3 regions of the Mesorhizobium sp. LCM 4577 genome follow, and region 2 is predicted to be linked to each of the others. Evidence: riboswitches for the same ligand, from Rfam matches in the RefSeq annotation. Region 2 holds a riboswitch; each other region holds the start of a gene.
The links. A riboswitch is a leader RNA that binds a small molecule or an ion and turns the genes downstream of it on or off. The one in region 2 is predicted to bind thiamine pyrophosphate.
Positions count from the first base shown of each region.

Region 1: it holds a riboswitch for thiamine pyrophosphate, as region 2 does, so the genes downstream of both, LCM4577_RS09255 (YkoF family thiamine/hydroxymethylpyrimidine-binding protein) here and thiC (phosphomethylpyrimidine synthase ThiC) in region 2, are expected to answer to the same signal.
Region 3: it holds a riboswitch for thiamine pyrophosphate, as region 2 does, so the genes downstream of both, thiB (thiamine ABC transporter substrate binding subunit) here and thiC (phosphomethylpyrimidine synthase ThiC) in region 2, are expected to answer to the same signal.

Region 1 covers NZ_MDDU01000004.1:162,456-165,722, reverse strand. The annotation lists gene LCM4577_RS09275 (hypothetical protein) at 28-237, shown strand; gene LCM4577_RS09270 (DUF2934 domain-containing protein) at 344-574, shown strand; gene LCM4577_RS09265 (hypothetical protein) at 803-1,012, opposite strand; gene LCM4577_RS09260 (hypothetical protein) at 1,168-1,512, opposite strand; TPP riboswitch at 1,720-1,832, shown strand; gene LCM4577_RS09255 (YkoF family thiamine/hydroxymethylpyrimidine-binding protein) at 1,823-2,431, shown strand; gene LCM4577_RS09250 (ABC transporter permease) at 2,619-3,267, shown strand, end outside.
Region 2 covers NZ_MDDU01000017.1:58,909-62,175, reverse strand. The annotation lists gene thiO (glycine oxidase ThiO) at 1-70, opposite strand, end outside; gene thiC (phosphomethylpyrimidine synthase ThiC) at 74-1,918, opposite strand; TPP riboswitch at 2,022-2,137, opposite strand; gene LCM4577_RS19410 (hypothetical protein) at 2,343-2,927, opposite strand.
Region 3 covers NZ_MDDU01000007.1:112,816-116,082, forward strand. The annotation lists gene LCM4577_RS12095 (ABC-F family ATP-binding cassette domain-containing protein) at 1-743, opposite strand, end outside; gene LCM4577_RS12100 (thiamine diphosphokinase) at 745-1,389, opposite strand; TPP riboswitch at 1,527-1,632, shown strand; gene thiB (thiamine ABC transporter substrate binding subunit) at 1,685-2,686, shown strand; gene thiP (thiamine/thiamine pyrophosphate ABC transporter permease) at 2,908-3,267, shown strand, end outside.

The sequences.
Region 1 (3,267 bases), on a different contig from region 2:
GGGAGGCAACGAGGAGGAGTCGTTGCCATGCATCATCCACACGTCGAATCGCCGAGTGTCGCCGCCATGGTCGACAAGCTGCTGGCCGAGCACAGAACCGGCCTGCTGTCGATGCAAGAGGCAATTTCCCTGCTGCGCCAGCGTACAGGAACCGACCGCTCTGACGCGGATTTGGCCGGATTGATTACAAAGAAGGCAGCGCATCTGGGCGTCGCGGTCGTCATCGACGGACACTGAGCGAAATTGCCGTCAAAGTCGATCGCTTGCATGCGATAGCGAAGACGCCGCGTGAAAATTCGGCTAATGTTCGCGCCGGGGACCGTCCCAACATCAGGAGGCGACAGTGACGGACGACAGGCACGAACGCATTCGCCAGCGGGCACACGAGATCTGGGAGCAGGCCGGCCGGCCCGAGGGCGCCCACATGGAGCATTGGGATCAGGCGACCGCCGAGATCGATGCCGCAGGCAAGCCGAAGGCGAAGAGTTCGAAGAAGGCCGCCGCCAAGGCCGAGAAGCCCAAACCCAAGGCCCCCGCCAAGGCAAAGGCGGTCAAACCGAAAGCCAAGGCCTGATCTCCGGCGACCGCCGCTGCCAAGCCTCATTCGATCCACGGAAGGTGAAGGCGCGGCCGTGTCTCGCGCTTCGATTCCCGGCACGTCGATTTGTGGCGCCCTGTATCGGCAGCACCGAGCCTTCCCCTCACTGCCCATGGCGGCCGGCTGACCGGCACGCTCGGCATTGCCTTCGCCGGCAGTCAGGTCGGCGGCAGCGCGGGGCTGCAGTTCAGCTGGTAGGCGGGGCTACCGCCGTCCTTGCTTTCCGGCGTATCGCGCGACCGCGCACAGGAAAGCCAGCGCGGCCGTGTCGCAGGCGGCCCGCGACGGCGACGGACCCTTGGCGAAAAGGACCGCGTCCGCGACGGGGATAGTCAGGCCGTGCTTCCGGGCGAATGAGGTGACTTCGTAGGGTTGGTCGTCGGGCTGTATGCCGATGTCGATGCGCTGGTCCATCAAAACGAATTCCTCCCTGGTATGCGGCTTACCCTCCTTCGCCTGAGAGGAATTAACCACCGGCCGCTCGTGCGCGTCCACCAATTGGCAATTGTGTGAAACGATGCATTTTGCGACGGGTGGCCTAAGGGTTGCAGCGCTGCGATTGTCCGGACTCACCACGCATCGCTCGACCGGGCAAACCTTATCCCCGCCGCCGTCATCGCGCTTTCGCATTCGCTGATCAGCCTCAGATTGCGCGAATATCGCGCCACAGTCTCCGGCAGCCAGGCCGCGCAGGCCTCGACATAGGCGCGGCCATGCACCAGCGTGCCGGTCGAAAGCCGCTCGTCCTTCTCGGCGATCACTTTCAGATATTGCCGGATGAAGCGGATGTCGTCGGCGATGTCCTGGCTGGCCATGCGCCATGCGCCGGCAAGACGTTCGCGCTCGGCGAGCGGCAGTGGCGACAGCAAGGGGCGGGAGAGGTCGGCGAAAGCGGCATGGTTCGCGGTGTCCAAGCAAGTCCCCTCAAAAGAAGGGAAGTATCGTACTTTATGTACGAAAAGTAAGCAAGCGCGATTCGTACAATTTGAACGATAAAGCGGCTATAAAGAATCCGCGAAAATCTCATAACCGGCCATCTCCCCTTCGGGGGAGATGAGGCTCCCCGCCCAATTGGCTCTGCAAAAAAACGCTTCCCCTTTCGCTCGAACAGTGCTTTAACCGGCCATCCACAGGGGTGCTCCGTACGGTCGGGGCTGAGATGGTGGCGGCAAGCCTCCGGACCCTAAAGCTGATCTGGATAATACCAGCGGAGCGAGGCGGGCCATGTTTTCCGGCGCACAGATTTCCCTTTATCCCATGGCCGACGATTTCGTCGGCGTCATCCTTGGCGCGCTCGGTGCGCTCGACCCTTACCGCGACAGGCTGYGGATCGAGACCGACGACATTTCAACGCTGCTGGTCGGGCCGCCCGAAGTGCTGTTTCCCGCAATGCGTGACCTGTTCGTGGCGGCCGCCAAAAGCGGTAATCATTGCGTGCTGTCGGCCGCGGTCTCGCGCGGCTGCCCCGGCGAGCCGGACGACCCGATCTGCCGCTCCGACGAGATCGGCGGCCCGGCGATCCCGCTCGAGGAACGCAAGGCGGCCGCGCTCAGTGCCGTGCATGCGACACCCTCGACCAGCCAGGCGGTGGCGGCGCAGTTCTCGCTCTATGTGATGGGCACCGGTGACCACATGGACGAGATCTATGGCTGCATCGACTTCCTGAAACAGTCCGGCGTCTTCGAGCGCTCGAAGCATTTCTGCACCAAGCTGCGCGGCGACGCCGGCGCGGTGTTCGCCACGCTGAACGAGGCGTTCTGCCGCTTCGGCCCTGGCGCCGGGCATGTGACGCTCGACATAACGATTTCGGCGAACAGCCCGACCGCGGTTTGAGCCCGCGCAAGCTCGAGCTGTCGAGGTAGATGTCGTGGCTGTTTGGTACGATCCRTTGCGCGGGGGAGAGGGCGCTTCGTCGAGAGAACTTTCGACGATTGGCGAAAGCGGTCGCGACGGCCAATCTCCCGCGCAAGGGGAGAGATTAACCTTCACGCGAACCTTCGCTAATTTCTTCCCCGCCGCACTGGCTTTCGCCCTTTTCCTCACCGCCTGGGAGCTCTACGCCCGCTTCGGCGGCATAGCCCCTACTGTGCTCCCCGCGCCGTCCCGCGTGCTGGCGCAAGCCTGGGAGAATCGCGCGGCACTGGCCGACAACACGCTGCCCACCATCCGCGCCACGCTGGCCGGCTTCGCCTTCTCTCTCGTCGCAGCCTTCATCCTCTCGGCGCTGGTCGATTTTTTGGCCCCCCTGCGCCGGGCGCTGTTCCCGCTGCTGATCGCCAGTCAGACCTTGCCGCTGGTGGCGATCGCGCCGCTGGTGGTGTTGTGGTTCGGCTTCGGGCTGTTGCCGAAGATACTGCTCGTGGCTTTGGTCACCTTCTTCCCGATGATGGTGGCGCTGGTCGAGGGCTACGCCGCCACGAGCACCGAAATCAGCCAGCTGCTCGCCGCCATGGGGGCAGGGCGCTGGCGCATCTTTTGGCTCGCGCGGCTGCCGTCGGCGCTGCCCTATTTCTTCGCGGGCCTGAGGATCTCCATCACCTATGCGGTGGTGGGCGCGATCTTCGCCGAATATGCGGGCGCGGCGAAGGGGCTGGGTATCTACATGCTCAGCGCCAAGAACAATTTCCGGCCCGACCTTGTGCTCGCGGCGGTCGCCGTCAGCTCGGCGC
Region 2 (3,267 bases):
CACGCGCGGCCAATTCATGGGCGGCGGTGAGGCCTGCCACACCGGCGCCTTTGACAAGGACGCGGCACATGGCTCAGTGCCTCTCCTGGTCTTTCTGCGCCAAAGCCTGTTCTTCCGCTCCGGGCGTTTCGACCGGCATGTAGAGATCGCCGCCTGCGCGATATTTCTGCGCCATTGCCGCCATCCCCTCCTTCTGCGCTTCCGCGCGAATGTCGTGGGAGATGCGCATGGAGCAGAATTTCGGCCCGCACATCGAGCAGAAATGGGCCAGCTTGTGCGCCTCCTTGGGCAAGGTCTCGTCATGGAGCGAGCGCGCCGTCTCGGGATCGAGCGACAGGTTGAACTGGTCTTCCCAGCGGAACTCGAACCGTGCCCGCGAAAGCGCGTCGTCGCGGATCTTCGCCGCGGGATGCCCCTTGGCAAGGTCGGCGGCGTGCGCGGCGATCTTGTAGGTGATGACGCCGGTCTTGACGTCATTGCGATCCGGCAGGCCGAGATGTTCCTTCGGCGTCACGTAGCAGAGCATGGCCGTGCCGAACCAGCCGATCATGGCGGCGCCGATGCCGGACGTAATGTGGTCGTAGCCCGGCGCTATGTCCGTCGTCAGCGGCCCCAGCGTGTAGAAGGGCGCCTCGCCGCAGACGGCGAGCTGCTTGTCCATGTTCTGCTTGATCTTGTGCATCGGAACATGGCCAGGGCCTTCGATCATCACCTGGCAGTCCTTTGCCCAGGCGATTTTCGTCAGTTCGCCAAGCGTCTCCAGCTCGGCGAATTGGGCTTGGTCATTGGCATCGGCGATCGAGCCGGGACGAAGGCCGTCGCCGAGCGAGAAGGAGACGTCGTAGGCTCTGGCAATGTCGCAGATCTCGTCGAAATGCTCGTAAAGGAAACTCTCGCGGTGATGGTGCAGGCACCATTTCGCCATGATCGAGCCGCCCCTGCTGACGATGCCGGTAACCCGGCCGACGGTGAGCGGGATGTAATGCAGCCGCACGCCGGCATGGATGGTGAAATAGTCGACGCCCTGCTCGGCCTGCTCGATCAGCGTGTCGCGATAGACTTCCCAACTCAGATCCTCGGCGACACCGCCCACCTTCTCCAGCGCTTGGTAAAGCGGCACCGTGCCGATCGGCACCGGGGCGTTGCGCACGATCCATTCGCGAATGTTGTGGATGTTGCGGCCCGTCGACAGATCCATGACCGTGTCGGCGCCCCAGCGGATCGCCCAGACCATCTTTTCGACCTCTTCGGCCATCGAGGACGTGACGGCGGAATTGCCGATATTGGCGTTGATCTTCACCAGGAAATTGCGGCCGATGATCATCGGCTCGCTCTCGGGATGGTTTATGTTGGCGGGGATGATCGCGCGGCCGCGCGCCACCTCGTCGCGTACGAATTCCGGCGTGACGAAATCCGGTATCGATGCGCCGAACGCCTCGCCGTCCCGTTGCAGCCCGTTCCGCATGATCTCCCGGCCGAGGTTTTCGCGGATGGCAACGAATTCCATTTCGGGCGTGATGATCCCGGCGCGCGCATAGGCAAGCTGCGTTACCGCCTTGCCGGCCTTGGCCCGCAGCGGACGGTTGCGGATCGGAAACTCCCGCGTCAGGCGCTCTCCTGCCGCAAATCCGTTGTCCTCCGGCCTGACATGGCGGCCGTCATAGGATTCGACATCGCCACGCGCCACGATCCAGTCTTGCCGAACGCGGGCAAGACCCCTTTCGATATCCGTTTCAATCGCGGGATCGGTATAGGGGCCTGATGGATCATAGACCGTCACCGGCGGCTCGCCGGCAGTTGGGTGAACGGCGATCTCGCGCATCGGGACCTTGATCTGCGGATGGCGGGCGCCGGATTTGTGGATCTTCCGCGACGCCGGCAGCGGTCCGGTCGATACGGTGGGGGTCAAGGCATTCATTTGAGGCTCCTTTGCTCGTTGCATTGGAGACCCAGTTCTGTGCCGGAAGGATGAAAAGACGCTTCGGTTTACCTGCCGAGACAGGTCTTCGGGCATGAACTCCCGTAAAGCGCTTGCACCGTCCCTACGCCAGTATGAACTGGATCAGGTTCAACGGGTCACTGCGCCGCAAAGCCAGCAGTATCTCAGCCCCTTGCCGGGACTCCCCTGGTGAATGCTTGCGAATTGACCGGGCCAGCGCCGCTTTGTCAAGCGCCTTCAGGCAGCGGGCAGACCGCGGCGCTGATCGGCTGCTGATCAAACTGCGGGAAAAGTTCGCGCATAAGGCGGCGACAAATCGCGCGCACGAGTAGAGGGCGGGGAAGGGATAAGAAGATTGTCAAATCACCGGACTGAAAGTTCGGTGCTTGCGATGATCACGCCTTCAATCGGCACCAAAGGTTTGCGCGTAGATCTCCTCGATCCGCTCTGCCTCGTCATTCGTCAGCGCGGCGAATTCCTTTTCGCGGGCGCGGTTCGATAGCTGGCCGCCGTTCTGGTAGAGGAAACGGAAGAGCAGATCGATCAGCCGCTCGGGCATGTCGATAAAGGCATCCACATGTTGCCGGAACTGATCGTAGCGCTGCAGAAACGCGGTTTCGTTGGGAAGATCCCGTTCGATGGTTCGTGGAACGCAGGCATAGAGGAATTCGGCGTGCGGGCGCCGCCGCCATGAAAATTGGGCTCTTCTCTCGAATTCCTGTTCAAACCGGCCAGGGACTATGAAAAATGAACCTACTCCCTGAAAATTGATGCTCCAAGCCAGACTTTGCCGAAAATGGATTCTAGAACCTTCCTGAGATCTGCGTGTTTCGCCCGGGTCGCTGGCCAAGGAATGGAGCCTTTCGTTTGCCGACATCGAATTCGTGAATGCCAAGCCGGTCGGTTCGAGGCTCGGACTGGCGGTGCAGCCGAAGTTTTTCGCAGCCTTCGCATATTTCGCCACCTCGACGGCTGAGGTTCCCGGCAAAGCGGTTTCCTACCTGACTGACCGCCTAGCGTTGGCGAGACCGATTTTGACGGTCACGATTTTTCAGGGCGCTCGGGACGTCGCCATTGCCCGGAAATACTGCGTCATCTGGGTTGTCGGCGCATCTCGGTCGGGTCGGCCCGCAGGTGGATTTCCGTGCTTTGGAGGCTGGCGCGTCCGAGCCAGAGCGAGACCTTACGGACATCCCGGTCGCCTGCAGCGTGTGCATGGCACAGGTGTGTCTCCTATATCGATCGAGACATAGGAGACACAGCGCTGCCATGGAGTTGCTACAGGGGCGGGCGTCGATTGCTCTGTCATTGCCCTGTGGCTGGGCCAT
Region 3 (3,267 bases), on a different contig from region 2:
AGCCGGCGCATGTTGCGCTTGCGCCTGGCGGTCACGCCGTAGCGCAGCCAGTGCTCCTCGCGCACGATCTGGCGGCCGAGCTTGTGCTGCTCGCGCTCCTCCTCCTCCAGCACCTGGTCGCGCCACTCCTCGAAATGCGCGAAGCCCTTGTCCAGGCGCCGCGTCTGGCCGCGGTCGAGCCAGACGGTGGCGCGCGAGACGCGCTCGAGAAAGCGGCGGTCGTGCGAGATCAGGATCACCGCGGAAGAGGTGCGGGCAAGCTCTTCTTCCAGCCACTCGATGACCGAGAGATCGAGATGGTTGGTCGGCTCGTCGAGCAAAAGGATGTCGGGCTCGGGCGCCATGACACGGGCTAGCGCAGCGCGGCGCGCCTCGCCGCCTGAAAGATCGTTCGGCCGCTCCTCGCCGGTGAGGCCGAGATGTTCCATCAGATAGGTGGCGCGATGCGGATCGTCGGCCGGGCCGAGGCCGGCTTCGACATAGGCGCGCACGCTGGCGAAACCGTCCATGTCGGGCATCTGCGGCAGATAGCGGACCGTGGCCGAGGGTTGGCGGAAGACCTCGCCGTCCTGCGGCTCGATCATGCCGGCGGCGATCTTGAGCAGCGTCGACTTGCCCGAGCCATTGCGGCCGACCAGCGCGATCTTCTCGCCGGCGGATGCGCTGAGCGCCGCGCCGTCGAGCAGCGGCGTGCCGCCGAAGGTCAGTTTAATGCCGTCGAGGTTGAGGAGTGGCGGCGCCATATCAGCTTTCTGGAAGAGGATAAGGGTGGGCCAGAAGCAGCGCCCGGCCGCGCTCCAGCGCGATGCCGAGCCGCCCTTTGACCTCGTTTGATATAGTGAGCGAGGAGCCGAACGCCACCTCGACGCGGTCGAGCGGCCATTTGGCGCCGGTCACAGTCAGGCCGCCAAGCTCGGAGAAGCCGAGCACCGAAAACAAGGTGCCCTCATCATAGTCGAAGCTCGATTTGCCGGGCAGGATCGGAACGCCTTCCTGCGCGCCGCTCGTCAGCAGCACCCGCGTGCCGGCGGCGGCCAGCCGCACGGCCAGCGCCAGATGCAGGACGGCATGGTCGGCGCGCTTGCCGCCAAAGGCTCCGGCCAGCACCAGGCTGGTGGCGCCGCGCTGAAGCGCTTCCGCTATGGCGAGCTCTCCGTCGGTCATGTCCTTCTCGGCCGGGAAGACTTTTCGCGGAACGGCGGCGAGATCATCCGGCAGGTTGGCCGGCACCGAATCGAAATCGCCAACCCAGAGTTCCGGGACGATATCCAGCAAGCGGGCATGGCCGATGCCGGCGTCGGCGGCGATGACGCGCGAGCCAGTGATCTGGCGTTCGAGCCGGGGCGTGCGGATGAGTTCGCCGCCAAGCAGGATGGTGAATGTGCCCATGGGCGTCGCCCTTACCAGCCCACCGGGCGAAACGGAAGCCGGATGCAGTGCGCTTCGGTTGCGAACCCTGCCGGCGAACATTAGCTGCCCGGCAAAACTTCCGCTTGCGCGCCGCTTCGGCCGGGCCTATCTGTCGAAACGCTCTAACGGGGTGCCGGACGTGATCCGGCTGAGAGGCGATCAAGCCAACCCGCTGAACCTGATCCGGTTTGTACCGGCGGAGGGATTAGACGTTTCGGACCATCCGGCGCCTCAATTCCTTGTCACTCGAACGAAGGAGGCGCCGATGCGCGCAATGCTGTCCAATCTCATTCTCGCAACCGGCCTTGTTGCGCTTCTGGCGGGCGTCGCGCCTGCCYAGGCCAAGGACAAGCTCACCGTCTATACTTATGAAAGCTTCACCGCCGATTGGGGACCCGGACCGGCCGTGAAGAAGGAATTCGAGGCCGAATGCGGCTGCGATCTCGAATTCGTCTCGGTGGCCGACGGTGTGGCGCTGCTCAACCGCGTCAAGCTCGAAGGCGCCGGCACCAAAGCCGATGTCGTGCTTGGCCTCGACACCAATCTGACGGCGGACGCGAAGGCGAGCGGCCTCTTCGCGCCGCATGGCGAAGTCTCCGGGATCAATGTGCCCGGAGGCTGGAGCGACGACACTTTCGTGCCCTTCGACTATGGCTATTTCGCCGTCGTCTACGACACGCAGAAGCTGAAAGTCCCGCCGAAGAGCCTGAAGGAGCTGGTGGAAGGCAGCGGCACCGACAAGATCGTCATCCAGGATCCGCGCACCTCGACGCCCGGCCTTGGCCTGCTTTTGTGGGTGAAGTCTGTCTATGGCGACAAGGCGCCGGAAGCCTGGGCCAAGCTCAAGACCAAGGTCCTGACGGTGACGCCGGGCTGGAGCGAGGCCTATGGCCTGTTCACCAAGGGCGAGGCTCCGATGGTGCTCTCCTACACCACCTCGCCGGCCTACCACATGGTGGCCGAGAACACCGAGCGCTACCAGGCGGCCTCCTTCGAGGAGGGCGAATACCTGCAGATCGAGGTTGCCGGCATCACCACGGCCGGCGCGAAGAACCCGCTGGCGCAGAAATTCATCGCCTTCATGACCGGACCGAAGTTCCAGGACGTCATTCCGGAGACCAACTGGATGTTCCCGGCCGGCAAGACCGACAAGCCGCTCAACCCGGCCTTCGACAAGCTGGTGAAGCCGACCAAGACCTTGCTGTTCAGTCCTGAGGAAGTGGCGGCCAACCGCAAGGCCTGGGTGGATGAGTGGCTGGCGGTGATGAGCAAGTAGGGCTGCGATGCTTGCGCCAAGGCCCCCCTCTCTGTCCTGCCGGACATCTCCCCCTCAAGGGGGGAGATTGGCTGTCACGCCGACTTTCGCCAATCTCCAATGCTGCAGGACTAAGCGGGGCGTCGAAGCTGCTAATCTCCCCCCTAGAGGGGGAGATGGCCGGCAGGCCAGAGGGGGGCGCGAAGGAACGCGGCGTTCGCTGAATCTCAACAAGGTGCAGCGTGCACGCCACGCGTGACTCCCGCATAACCGCTGGCGTCATCGCTCTTGCAGCAATCGCCATCCTCATCGGCGGCGCCTTCGCCGGCCTCGCCATCGAAGGCGCGCATGACCTCTCCGGCGCTGCCGCCGCCTTCGACAGCTATCTCTTTCGCGTCGCCCGCTTCACGCTTTGGCAGGCGGCTCTCTCGACGCTCCTGTCGGTCGCGCCGGCGCTGCTCGTGGCGCGCGCCTTGTCCCGGCATCCAGCCTTTCCCGGCCGCCGACTGATCCTGCAACTGTTCACCGTGCCGCTGGCATTGCCGGCAATCGTCGCCGCGCTCGGCATATTGGCGCTCTACGGTCGCGCCGGGTACTTTGCC